Linked DNA regions of Lujinxingia sediminis. Each later gene encodes a partner of the first gene's protein in a complex. Links are inferred from orthologs where the notes say so. Each region holds a gene or a part of one and is shown on either strand. Other genes may lie near its edges.

What was found.
Region 2: the proteins of dnaB (region 1) and dnaG are in contact, whole or in part, in a crystal structure (PDB 2R6A), measured with the Geobacillus stearothermophilus proteins. The link is inferred for Lujinxingia sediminis from one-to-one orthologs. Residues at the interface, in WP_033016901.1 of Geobacillus stearothermophilus: Ser13, Glu15, Ala16, Gln18, Glu91, Leu92, Asp94, Ala95, Val96, Pro97, Thr98, Ala99, Ala100, Asn101, Tyr104, Tyr105, Ile108; in WP_049624496.1 of Geobacillus stearothermophilus: Lys456, Leu457, Leu458, Pro459, Ala460, Asn463, Ala464, Leu467, Leu535, Leu536, Ile537, Ala538, Gln544, Glu545, Asp548, Tyr549, His552.

What each region holds. Positions count from the first base shown.
Region 1 is NZ_SADD01000006.1:145,256-151,266, reverse strand. The notes cover bases 1,156-4,154. They hold dnaB (replicative DNA helicase), read left to right. Parts: upstream 1,156-1,969; coding sequence 1,970-3,340; downstream 3,341-4,154. Other genes in these bases: EA187_RS12235 (N-acetylmuramoyl-L-alanine amidase), read right to left, coding at 3,726-4,154; EA187_RS12245 (DUF4388 domain-containing protein), read left to right, coding at 1,156-1,973. Outside these bases: EA187_RS12250 (porin family protein), read left to right, coding at 1-567; more of EA187_RS12245, read left to right, coding at 978-1,155; more of EA187_RS12235, read right to left, coding at 4,155-6,011. UniProt on the Escherichia coli protein: The main replicative DNA helicase, it participates in initiation and elongation during chromosome replication. Travels ahead of the DNA replisome, separating dsDNA into templates for DNA synthesis.
Region 2 is NZ_SADD01000002.1:559,403-564,030, forward strand. The notes cover bases 1,513-4,401. They hold dnaG (DNA primase), read right to left. Parts: upstream 3,928-4,401; coding sequence 2,098-3,927; downstream 1,513-2,097. Other genes in these bases: EA187_RS07775 (hypothetical protein), read right to left, coding at 4,175-4,401. Also shown: more of EA187_RS07775, read right to left, coding at 4,402-4,628. UniProt on the Escherichia coli protein: RNA polymerase that catalyzes the synthesis of short RNA molecules used as primers for DNA polymerase during DNA replication.

The DNA.
Region 1 (6,011 bases):
TCCACCACCCACATCCACCACACCTCCGCCAGCGACACTCGAAGCCACTACAACGAGCCGGCCTCACCGCGCTCACCATCGGCCTCTCCTCTCGACGGCTACCTCACGCTGGGACTGGGCGTAGGCGGCTTCGATGCCAACCAGCTCTCGGAAAGCGCCCTGCCCGGCAACGAATTCAACCTGGGCCTGGGGGTGCGCGGTGAACTGCTGGGCTTCGAGTTGGGCTTCCACGCGGGTGGCTACTCCTTCGACCCGGGCGTCTCCGGCACCAACATCGCCGTGATGGGCCTCAGCGGCGATCTCAAGCTGCAGCCCTCGCTGGGCATCTTTGAGCCCTACGTGATGGCGGGTCTGGGCGGCTACCACTATCAGGACGCTATCCTCCAGGAAACCGCCCTGGGCGGCGCGGTACGCCTGGGCGGCGGCCTCGACCTTCGCTTCAACAGCTTTGGGCTCGGCCTGCGCTACCTCTACAACGTCTATGGTTTCGGCAACGATCTCTCCTTCTCCGACGGCTTAAGCGCGCGCTCGGAGTCGCTGGGGCTCAACGCCTCCTTCTACTTCTAAGCACCACCGCTTTGAGACGGGCCCATCCCTCGGCCCGGGCCCCCGCCCACACCAATCACCCCGCCCGGGCCGCAGCGCCCGGGCGGGGTGATTCTTTTTTCCCTTATCTCCCTGAAATTATTTGCTCCCGCCGCTCTCTGGCGTACCATCGCCTCCGTTCGAGGTCGGTCCACCTCAGAACCTCATTCGCATGGGGGCTGAGGTCGATTCACCCCACCTTGGACGTTGCGCCCTGAAACAACCCTCTGATAGAACAGGGGCGCGGCTTCGCACCGTGGCGCGCGGACCCGCGGTTGACGGTCGCTCATTACGTCTCGTAACGTAGGCGCATCCGTCGACCATTCTCAGCCTGGTCCCCTACTTCACGCACTTCCCGCGCCTCGATTGCTGGTGATTGAGGAGAGGTCATCTTGAATCGTTCCCATACAGGCGGCTACGTCCTGAAGTTCATCTCTGGCAAGTACCAGGGCGGTGAATTTCCGCTCGAATTGGACTCCGAGATCGAGATCGGCCGTGGCAGCGAACTCGACATGGTCCTGGTCGAGGATATGGTCTCGCGTCGTCACGCCCGCATCACCAGCTATGGTGGCGAGCTGATGATCGAGGACTTCGGCAGCACCAACGGCACCTTTGTCAACGGTGAGAAGATCTCGAAGTCGCGCATCAAAGAGGGCGACCGCATCCTCATCGGCACCAACATCATCAAGCTGGTCCACCGCGACAGCGGCACCGAGGACACCGGCCCTGAGCTCAGCACCCCGATGGCCGGCGATGATCATCACTCCCCGACCGCCCCGCCGGTGCAACCCAACCGCACCATGGCATCCCCCGCGGTCAACCGCACGATGGGCGGCACGCTCACAGGCTCGATCTCCGGCTTGATCGAAGAGGTCCCCCTCCCCGATCTTCTCCAGCTCTTCAGCACCAGCCGAAAATCCGGCGTGCTGGTGATCATGGGCGACGACATCGGCAAGATCTACCTGCGTCAGGGCCGTGTCTACTTCGCCACCATCAACGACGACCACGAGCTCGATCCCTACAAAGCCTTCTACCGGCTGATCGCCTGGCGCGAAGGTACCTTCTCGCTGGAGCAGCCCACCGACGAGAGCTTTGAGAACGAGATCGACGAGTCGATCGAGTCCTTGATGATGGAGGGGATGCGCATCCTCGACGAAATTCAGAACCTGGGCCCCGATGTCCCCCAGATTCACGCGCGTCTGAGTATCCCCAGCCCGCTTATCGCTCCCCTGAGTCAGCTCAACCCCGAGCAACTCGACACCTTCCAGCTGGTGCTCAACAACGGCTCGGTCTCAATGGTGCTCAACAAGAGCAGCCACGGCGACCTCGAGACGATGCAAGGACTTCTGCACCTGATCCGCAACGACTACGTGAGCACTGAAGGATGAGCCAGGCGCCCTTAAGGGTGCCTCCCCATAACGAGGACGCCGAGCGCAGCGTGCTCGGTGCGATTCTTCTCGACAATCGCGTCCTCGACGAGCTCTCCGGCACGCTCAAGCCGGAGGACTTTTACCGGGAGGCCCACCGACACATCTTCCGGGCGATGAGTGCGCTGCACGGCCGCTCCGAGCCGGTCGACGTGCTCACCCTCGCAGACTTCTTAAGCGCCGAAGACAACCTGGAAGCTGCCGGAGGGGCCACCTACCTCACGCGGCTCTCCGGCGAGGTCCCCTCGGCGGCCAATGTGGGTCAGTACTCGGCGATCGTGCGCCGAAAGTCGGCGCTACGCCAGTTCATCGCTACCGCCGATGAGCTGGTCGGCGAGTGCTATAACGACGTCAACGACGTCGAAACCTTCATGGATGATGCCGAGCAGCGTCTCTTCTCCATCACCCAGAGCGGGCAGAAGCGCGGTTACACCTCGATGCGCGAGGTCGTCAAAAGCGCCTTTGACCAGATCGAGAAGCTCTACCAGAAGAGCGAGACGATCACCGGCGTACCCAGCGGCTTTATTGACCTCGACGAGATCACCGCCGGCTGGCAGCCCTCCGACCTCATCATCGTCGCCGCGCGCCCCGCCATGGGTAAGACGAGCTTTACGCTGAACATGACCGCCCATGCCGCGATCATGCGCAAGGTTCCCGCGGTCTTTTTCAGCCTGGAGATGAGTAACGAGCAGCTCGCCATTCGTATGCTCTGTAGCGAGGCGCGCATCAACCAGTCTAACCTGCGCCGCGGCTCGATGACCGAGCAGGAATGGGCACGCCTGATCAAGGCCGCCGGCACCCTCTCCGAGTCCAAGATCTTCCTCGATGACACCCCGGGACTCTCCATTATGGAGTTCCGCTCCAAATGCCGCCGGCTTAAAGCCGAGCACGACATCGGCATGATCTTCGTCGACTACCTCCAGCTGATGTCGGGCTCCCAGCGCAGCAAGTCCGCTTCCCGTGAGCAGGAGATCAGTGAGATCTCCCGCGGACTCAAAGGCGTGGCCAAGGAGCTCAACGTACCCATCATCGCGCTCGCCCAGCTCAACCGTGGCGTCGAGCAGCGCGCCGATAAGCGCCCGATGATGAGCGACCTCCGTGAATCCGGCGCCATCGAGCAGGACGCCGACCTCATCGGCTTCATCTACCGCGATGAGGTCTACTACCCCGAAAGTGAGGCCAAGGGGCTGGCGGAGTTTATTATCGGCAAGCACCGTAACGGCTCGATCGGGACGGTGCATATGCGCTTCTTCGGACCCTATACCCGCTTTGAAAACCTGGCTCCGGAAGACGCCGCACGGGTTGCCGCGTTGGCGGTCGCCGAATAACGCGGCCCGATTCACAGGCCGAACAATACTCGTGCCGCAGATCTGGCAACAAAAAACCGCCCCCTTGCTTCGCAAGGGGGCGGTTTTCTTTTTCGATGTCTTTTCAGGAACTTAGAACATCTTCACCTGTAACACCTGAGGCCATATTGACGCCTTTAGATGCGAGATTGAACGTGACCGGAGCAAAGCGCAAAGCGCAGGCGATGCTCTGGCATCATCGAGGATTTGCAACGCTGCTCAGGGTGCTCTCAATGCAACAAACATGGCGTCAACGTTGGCTCAGGGCGTAGTAAGCGCGAGGCCGAGGGTGTTGCCTCACCCCCGGCGCTCCGATAGCCCTACGGCGCCGTAGACAAACGCTGATGCCCATAGAGCCCACGGCGTCTTAAGTCGCGCGACGCCGCCACGAGGCCAGCACCCACCCCAGCAGCAGAAGGATCGCCGCCGGCGTTCCACCGCCCTGCTGCCCGGTGGTCGCGCAACCCGAGGCGGTGCGTACGCCGGGCTGCTCCCCATCATTCGCGCCGAGCCCCGGAGAACCTCCGCCCTCACCGTCGGGCTCCGCTTCGCCCCCACCCCCCTCAGGAAGCAGCGCCACCGCCGCCTGATCGATCACGGGGCCAAACTCGGTGGTCGTCGTCCCGGCCGCGCGATTCTGGAAGTAGATGTGGTCGACGTCGTACCAACCGCTTGCTTCTTCGCCCGGCGCACCTTCGGCCAGCAGCGCGATGCGCAGCGCCTTGACCTCCCCGGACCACTCCGGATGCTCGCTCAGGTTGACGATAAGGTCGTGGTACTCACCGTCGCCCGAAGCCTCAAATCGTACGCTGCGCTCCTCGCTAAACGCCTCGCCCTCTCGCGACCAGTACACCGCCTTGACGTGCTCGCCATCGTGGGAGCGCGCTCGCAACACAAGCTCGGGGAAGGCATCCGCATCAATCGCAGTCCATGCCGGCGAACTCACCGTGGCTCCCTCGCCGACCAGATGCAGGGCAAGCAAGCCGTGAGAGGTGTTGAGCCGAAACTCATCGAAGGCGTCCACGCCTTCGGCCGTCCAACCCTCGACGTCCGGCCCTTCGGGCCCTTCAAAGAACCACGCATCGGTGGCGAAGATATCCAGCCCCGCATGCGCGCGCAGCGTCGTGCCGGTGCGGTTGACGCCGGGTGAAGCGTCAAACGTGCTCTGCGCATACACATCGTCGATATGCGTCACAAAGGCGCGCACACCGCCAAAAGGTGCCATCGCGAAGCTGTACGAATCAGCTCGCAGCGTCACCACCACCCGTTTGGACTCACCGGCCGAAAACGCGTTCATCACGAGTTCACCCGAGCTGCCCATCTGCGCGGGCTCCGGGTTGCTCTCGACCTGCATGGCATCGTTGGTGCTCCAGCTGCTCTGATCCAGCCCCGGGTGATCCGATTCGATGGTGTAGCTCAAAGGCGTCAGCCCCAGCTCATCAAAAGCATAGCCCAGGCGCACCCCGCGGATCGCCGAGGAGGAGGCGTTCTTCAACAGGATCTCCGCGCTGAACTCGGCTCCAGGAAGCGCATCGACCACCCCTTCACTGGAGCCCTGGTCGACCATCGCCTCTCCGCCTTTAAGCGTCACATCCAGCGCCACCTCATAGGTCTGCGGCGCCGGCGGGTTGATCAGGTCGCGGGTCTTCTGAAGCAGCGTCTCCAGGCTGCTGATCATGTTGCCGCCCGGGCAGCTCGTGCTTTGCCCCGGCCACTCGCGGTGACCCTTGACCGCGGTGCGTGTCATCGGCACCCCGTGTGTCTCATGAACCCACTTGAGCATGCGCGCGCCGGCGTTGAGCTGGGTCTGGCTGGGAGTCTGCGTGGTGAAGTCGGCAATAAAGCTGATGCCCACATTACCCGAGTTCTGGTTACCAACGTGCGCGCCGGGGCGATCGGAGCGCGAACGCCCCTGGTAGATGTTGCCGGCCTGGCTGACGATGAAGTGGTAGCCGATGTCGCACCAGCCCCGGGTGTTGATGTGGTAGCTCTGCATCTGGCGCACCCGCGCCGCAGCATCACCGCCGTCACCGGATGGCGCATAGGTATGGTGAATACTCGCACGGTAGGGCGCGACCACGCTGCCGCAGATCTTACCCGGGTTGATCGCGCCCCACTCCGAGCGCGGGATCACCAGGCTGCTCGGCGCCACCGAGGCCTGCCGGCGCGTGCCGATCGGACCGCTATCGCCAGCCTCCGGCGGCAGCGGACGCTCCGGGCGCTGGAGCTGCTCGGGAGCAACGACCTCCTCAAAAAACTCGATCTCGGCAAAGGTGATACCCTCAAAGCCGCGCAGCTCCATCACATGCGCTGGCGAGTTGAGGCGCACTCGGGCGTTAAACATGCGCCCTTCGTTCCAGTAGACCTCCACCGGCTCCCACTTCGAGAAGCTGCCGTCGGCGCGGGCCACGCGATACTCCATGCCCGCCAGGCTGTCGGCGTCCATCATCCAGCCGACCTGCTGAAACGCGTCCGGATACTCCAGGCGAGCGAGGTTGGCCTCTTCGTCGAAGACCTCGGCGACAGCCTCAGGCGTTGCCAGCACCACCGAGCTGTGGTGGCGGTGGTCAGCGTGATGGCCGTCAACCAGCTCGCGCCCCTCAGAAGGCAGGCTCGCGCCCTCTTCCAACGCTCCGCGCTCGCTGGCGGCCTC
Region 2 (4,628 bases), on another replicon or contig:
CTCCGGCGGTCTTTTTTTAGCTGATTGCAGCCACTGCGCGATTGCTTAGTCGTCGCTTCCGGGACTCATCGCCCCGGCTCCCTAAAAGTCGACAAAGCTCTCAAGTTGCTTGGCGCGGCTGGGATGCCGCAACTTCTTGAGCGCCTTGGCCTCAATCTGTCGGATACGCTCGCGGGTGACGTTGAAGTCCTGACCGACCTCTTCGAGGGTGTGGTCGGACTTGCCGCCGATACCAAAGCGCATGCGCAGGACCTTCTCCTCACGCGGGGTGAGCGTGGAGAGCACCTTGCGGGTCTGGTCGGAGAGGTTCGAGTTGACCACGGCCTCCGAGGGGTTGACCGCTTCATCATCGGCGATGAAATCGCCCAGCGAGCTATCCTGCTCCTCGCCGATGGGCGTCTCCAGGCTGATGGGCTCCTTGGCGATCTTGAGGACCTTGCGGACCTTCTCCACCGGCATGTCCATCTTATCGGCGATCTCATCGGGCGTCGGCGGGCGTCCCAGGTCCTGGACCAGGTAGCGCTCGGTACGCGCGAGTTTGTTGATCGTCTCGATCATGTGCACCGGGATACGGATCGTGCGGGCCTGGTCGGCAATCGCACGCGTGATCGCCTGACGAATCCACCAGGTGGCGTAGGTCGAGAACTTATAGCCACGCTGGTATTCGAACTTATCGACCGCCTTCATCAGACCGATGTTGCCTTCCTGGATCAGATCCAGGAACTGCAGACCACGGTTGGTGTACTTCTTGGCGATCGAGACAACCAGACGCAGGTTCGCCTCGACCAGCTCGGCCTTGGCGCGCTCGGCGATCTTCTCGCCAGCAAGCACCGCCTGGTAGGTGATGCGCAGGGAGTTGACCGATTGACCGGCCTCGATCTCCACGGCACGCACGCGCCGGCGAAGGCTGCGCATCTCCTGGTAGATCTCGTTGAAGCGACCCGCGGTCATGCGGCGACGTTCCAGCTGCGCGATGGCATGCTCGTCATCCGCACGCAGCCCCTTGGCGATCTCGGTGGCCTCCACAAAGCTAAAACGCGTCAGGCGTTGCGCCCGCGCAAGCTCGCTCTCGGCCTTGTCGATGCGCAGGATCATGCCCTTGAACTTGGCCACGATCTTGTCGGTGTGCTTCTTGGTCAGACGCACGTTCTTCATCAGCGCGAACATCTCGCGGCGGTTGGCCTTGATCTCTTCGCGAAGCTTCTTGCGGTCAACCAGCGAAATGCCTCGACGCGTGATCAGCTCTTCGCCCAACGAGCGATTACGCCTGTGCAGCTGACGCACCCGATCGATCTGGTTGAGGAACCAGCGCATGCGCTCATCCAGGCTCATCTCGATGACGTTGCCCTCTTCATCGCGGGGCAGATCTTCGGGGTTGGGCGCCTGGAGTACGCTGGTCAACTTGACCTTCCCGGCCTGCACGCGGTTGCCCAGAAGGATCATCTCGCGCACACCCACCGAGGTGCTCAGCACCACAGTGAGGATGGTCTTCTCGCCCTCCTCAATGCGCTTGGCGATCTCAACTTCGCCCTCACGCGTCAGCAGCGGCACCTGTCCCATCTTGCGCAGGTACATGCGCACCGGGTCAGTCCCCTTCACAAACTCATCGCTGCCCTTGGTGACCTTGGCCTTCTGCGCCTTGGTGTGCGGCACGTCGCTCTCGACCTCAACCGGCGGCTTGTATTGCGCCGGTTTGTCGACCATTTGAATCCCCAGCTCCTCGAAGAGCATCATCATATCGTCGAGCTGCTCACTGGAGAGGGTGCCTGCGGGCAGGGCGTTGTTGACCTCATCGTAGGTCAAAAACCCCTTTTCTTTCCCCATGTCGATGAGCTTTCGAACTTCCAGGCTGGTCGCTCGAGGGTTCGATTGGGCTGTGAACATCAAACTTCTCCTTGGTACGTGCCACTTCGACCGACGGATCGGGTCGGCGCTGTCGTCGCGTTTACTCCCCCACCCCATCTCTTAGATGGTCGAGGAGGCCGGGGCAAGAAACTGCGCTTGAGGATGGTTATTCCGGGCGAACTCAAAGGATTTCGCTAAATTATCAACGCCTTATCCTGATTCAAGAGGGGTTAGGGTGGCCACTTTCACGTCTCATCCCGAGGCCGAGCTCGGAGAGCTCGCATCGAGATCGAGGGCCTTTCGAAACTGGCGAACCTGCTCGAGCTGCTCGTTGATCTGCACAAAGCGCTCTCGCTCGCTGCGAAAGTCGACGTTGTTGAGCTCCCGCTGCAGATGCTCGTCCATGCGCACCGCCCACGCCTTCTTGAGCGTCCGCACGCAGTCCCGGTACCAACGCAGCGCCTCTTCCGGACCGTAAAGGCGCTGACTTTCGACCTCGGCCAGAGCCGCGATCACCGTCTCACGCATCCCGCCCGGCGGGGTGGCCTCTAAGAGCAGCGGCCGGTTGATACCATCATGGGTTTGGTAGTGGTTTTGGACCACGCGCAGAAAGTCGGCAAGTTCTTGACTGGAAAGGAGTTTGTCAAGCTCTTCGCGAAAAAAGTCCGAGAGCCACTTCGGCTGATCGAGCAAGACCGCCAGAACACCGTACTCCGCGCTGGGCAGTCGCGTGCCCTGTCCGGCTTTCAGCACGGCCTGACGGGCCTGATCGCGCCGCTCCGGGGGACGTTTGAGATAATCTTTTAACAGCGCCGGCTCGATCGCCAGACGTCGGGCGACCTCCCGGGCGTAATGCTCCCAGGCGGCCGGCTCTTTGACCTGGGTGAGGATGGTACCCACCCCTTCGAGCGCGCCAAGACGCGCCTCAATGGTGGCACCCTCCACCGGCTTGATCGCCCGGTCGAGCGCCCAGGCCACCAGGGGCTGGGCCGCCTCCATGCGCGCGCGCAGCGCCTCGGCGCCCTCACGTCGCACGAAGGTGTCGGGGTCGTCGGCCTCATCAAAACGCACGACCACCGCCTCCAACCCCGCACTCTCCAATGCACCCAGACATCGCAACGTGGCCTCCTCACCAGCCGAATCGCCATCAAACGCAATGATCACCCGGCGCGCAAAACGCCGCAGAAGACGCGCCTGAACCTCGGTCAGCGCGGTGCCCATCGGGGCGACCGTCACGCCGATGCCCGCGCCGTGAAGCGCGATCACGTCGAAGTTGCCCTCGACCACAAGCGCCTGCTCCTCCTTGCCCATGGCCGACTTCGCCACATCAAGCCCGTAGAGTTGCTCCCCCTTGGTGTAAAAGGGCGTCTCCGGGGAGTTGATGTATTTAGCGCCGCCGCCATCAGAAGCAAGAGCTCGTCCCCCGAAAGCCAGGGTATTTCCCCAGACATCGACCACCGGAAAGACCACACGGTGGCGGAAACGGTCGTAATGACCGCCGCGATCGTTGGCGATCGCCAGGCCGGCACGCTCCAGCCAGGCTGGCTTAAAGCCCTTTTGGCCCAGCGCCTCAATCGTGTTCTCCCAGCCATCAGGCGCATAGCCCAGCCCGAAAGTGCGTGCGGTCGCTTCGTCGATCCCGCGCTCGGCCAGGTAGCGCCGGGCAACCTCACCGCGCGCCCCCCAGAGCTGCTCCTGATAGAAGTCGCGGGCGGCTTCCATGATCGCGAGGTAGATCTTTTTGCCCTCGCGACGCTTACGCGCCGCCTCGGCCTGCTGCGGACTCTCCTCAGGAATCTCAATGCCGGCGCGCTCCGCCAATGTGCGCACCGTCTCCGGGAAGTTCCACCCTTCGATCGACATCAAGAACTGAATGACGTTGCCGCCCTCACTGCACCCGAAGCACTTGTAGATGCCCATCCCCGGATGCACAAAGAAGCTCGGCGAGTTCTCGTCATGGAAGGGGCAGAGCCCCTTGTAGTTGTTGCCGGCGCGCTTGAGCGAGACGTACTGCTGGACGGTCTGCAAGATGTCCGTGCGAGCGAGCACGTCTTCTATCACGGACTGCGGTATCAATCCCATGAAGTCTCATCGTGCGTGGAGAGGGGGGGCGAAAGCGCCGGGGACGGCGTTCTTTCGCCAACGAGGTTGGCAGCTGCGGGCAAGTCTAAGGCGCTAAAAAACAACCTCGCAGAGTGAGCGCTACATCAGCGGAATCACCAGCGCCGGTCGATCAGTGTACCAGCCGGCCATCTGCTGTCAAATTTTGTGGAGTACAATCGCTCCACCCCCCGCTCGCCCGCAGCGCGCGGGGGGAAGACACGTCCGATCACCCTGTCACGCAGTAGGCCCCTGGCGAGAGGGATTCGATATCATCGCGGCAGCGCTCGCCATCGCCACAATCCTCACAGGGGCAATTGAGGCATCCGCGTGCCGGGCGCACGCCCCGGCACTCCGCGCCGCCCAGCCCCAGCGCACAGACCTCACTGGCTTCACAGACTTCCCCGCAGGGCGATCCCTGGAAGGGACGCGGCCCGCAGTAGAGCGGGTCGACCTGCCGGAAACCGGGCAAACACGAAAGGCCCTCGCCCTGGGTGCATTCGATCCAGCCAAAACCGCAGCCACCGGTGCCACAGGCGCCCTCTTTGCAATGCCCCAGCCCGCAGCTTGCGTCGCAGCTACCGCAGTGACGCGCGTCAGTCTCAAGGTCCACACACTCTCCACCGCAGAGGGTGTAGCCGGGGCGACAGGTGCACTGCCCCAGATTGCAGGAGGCCCCGGCG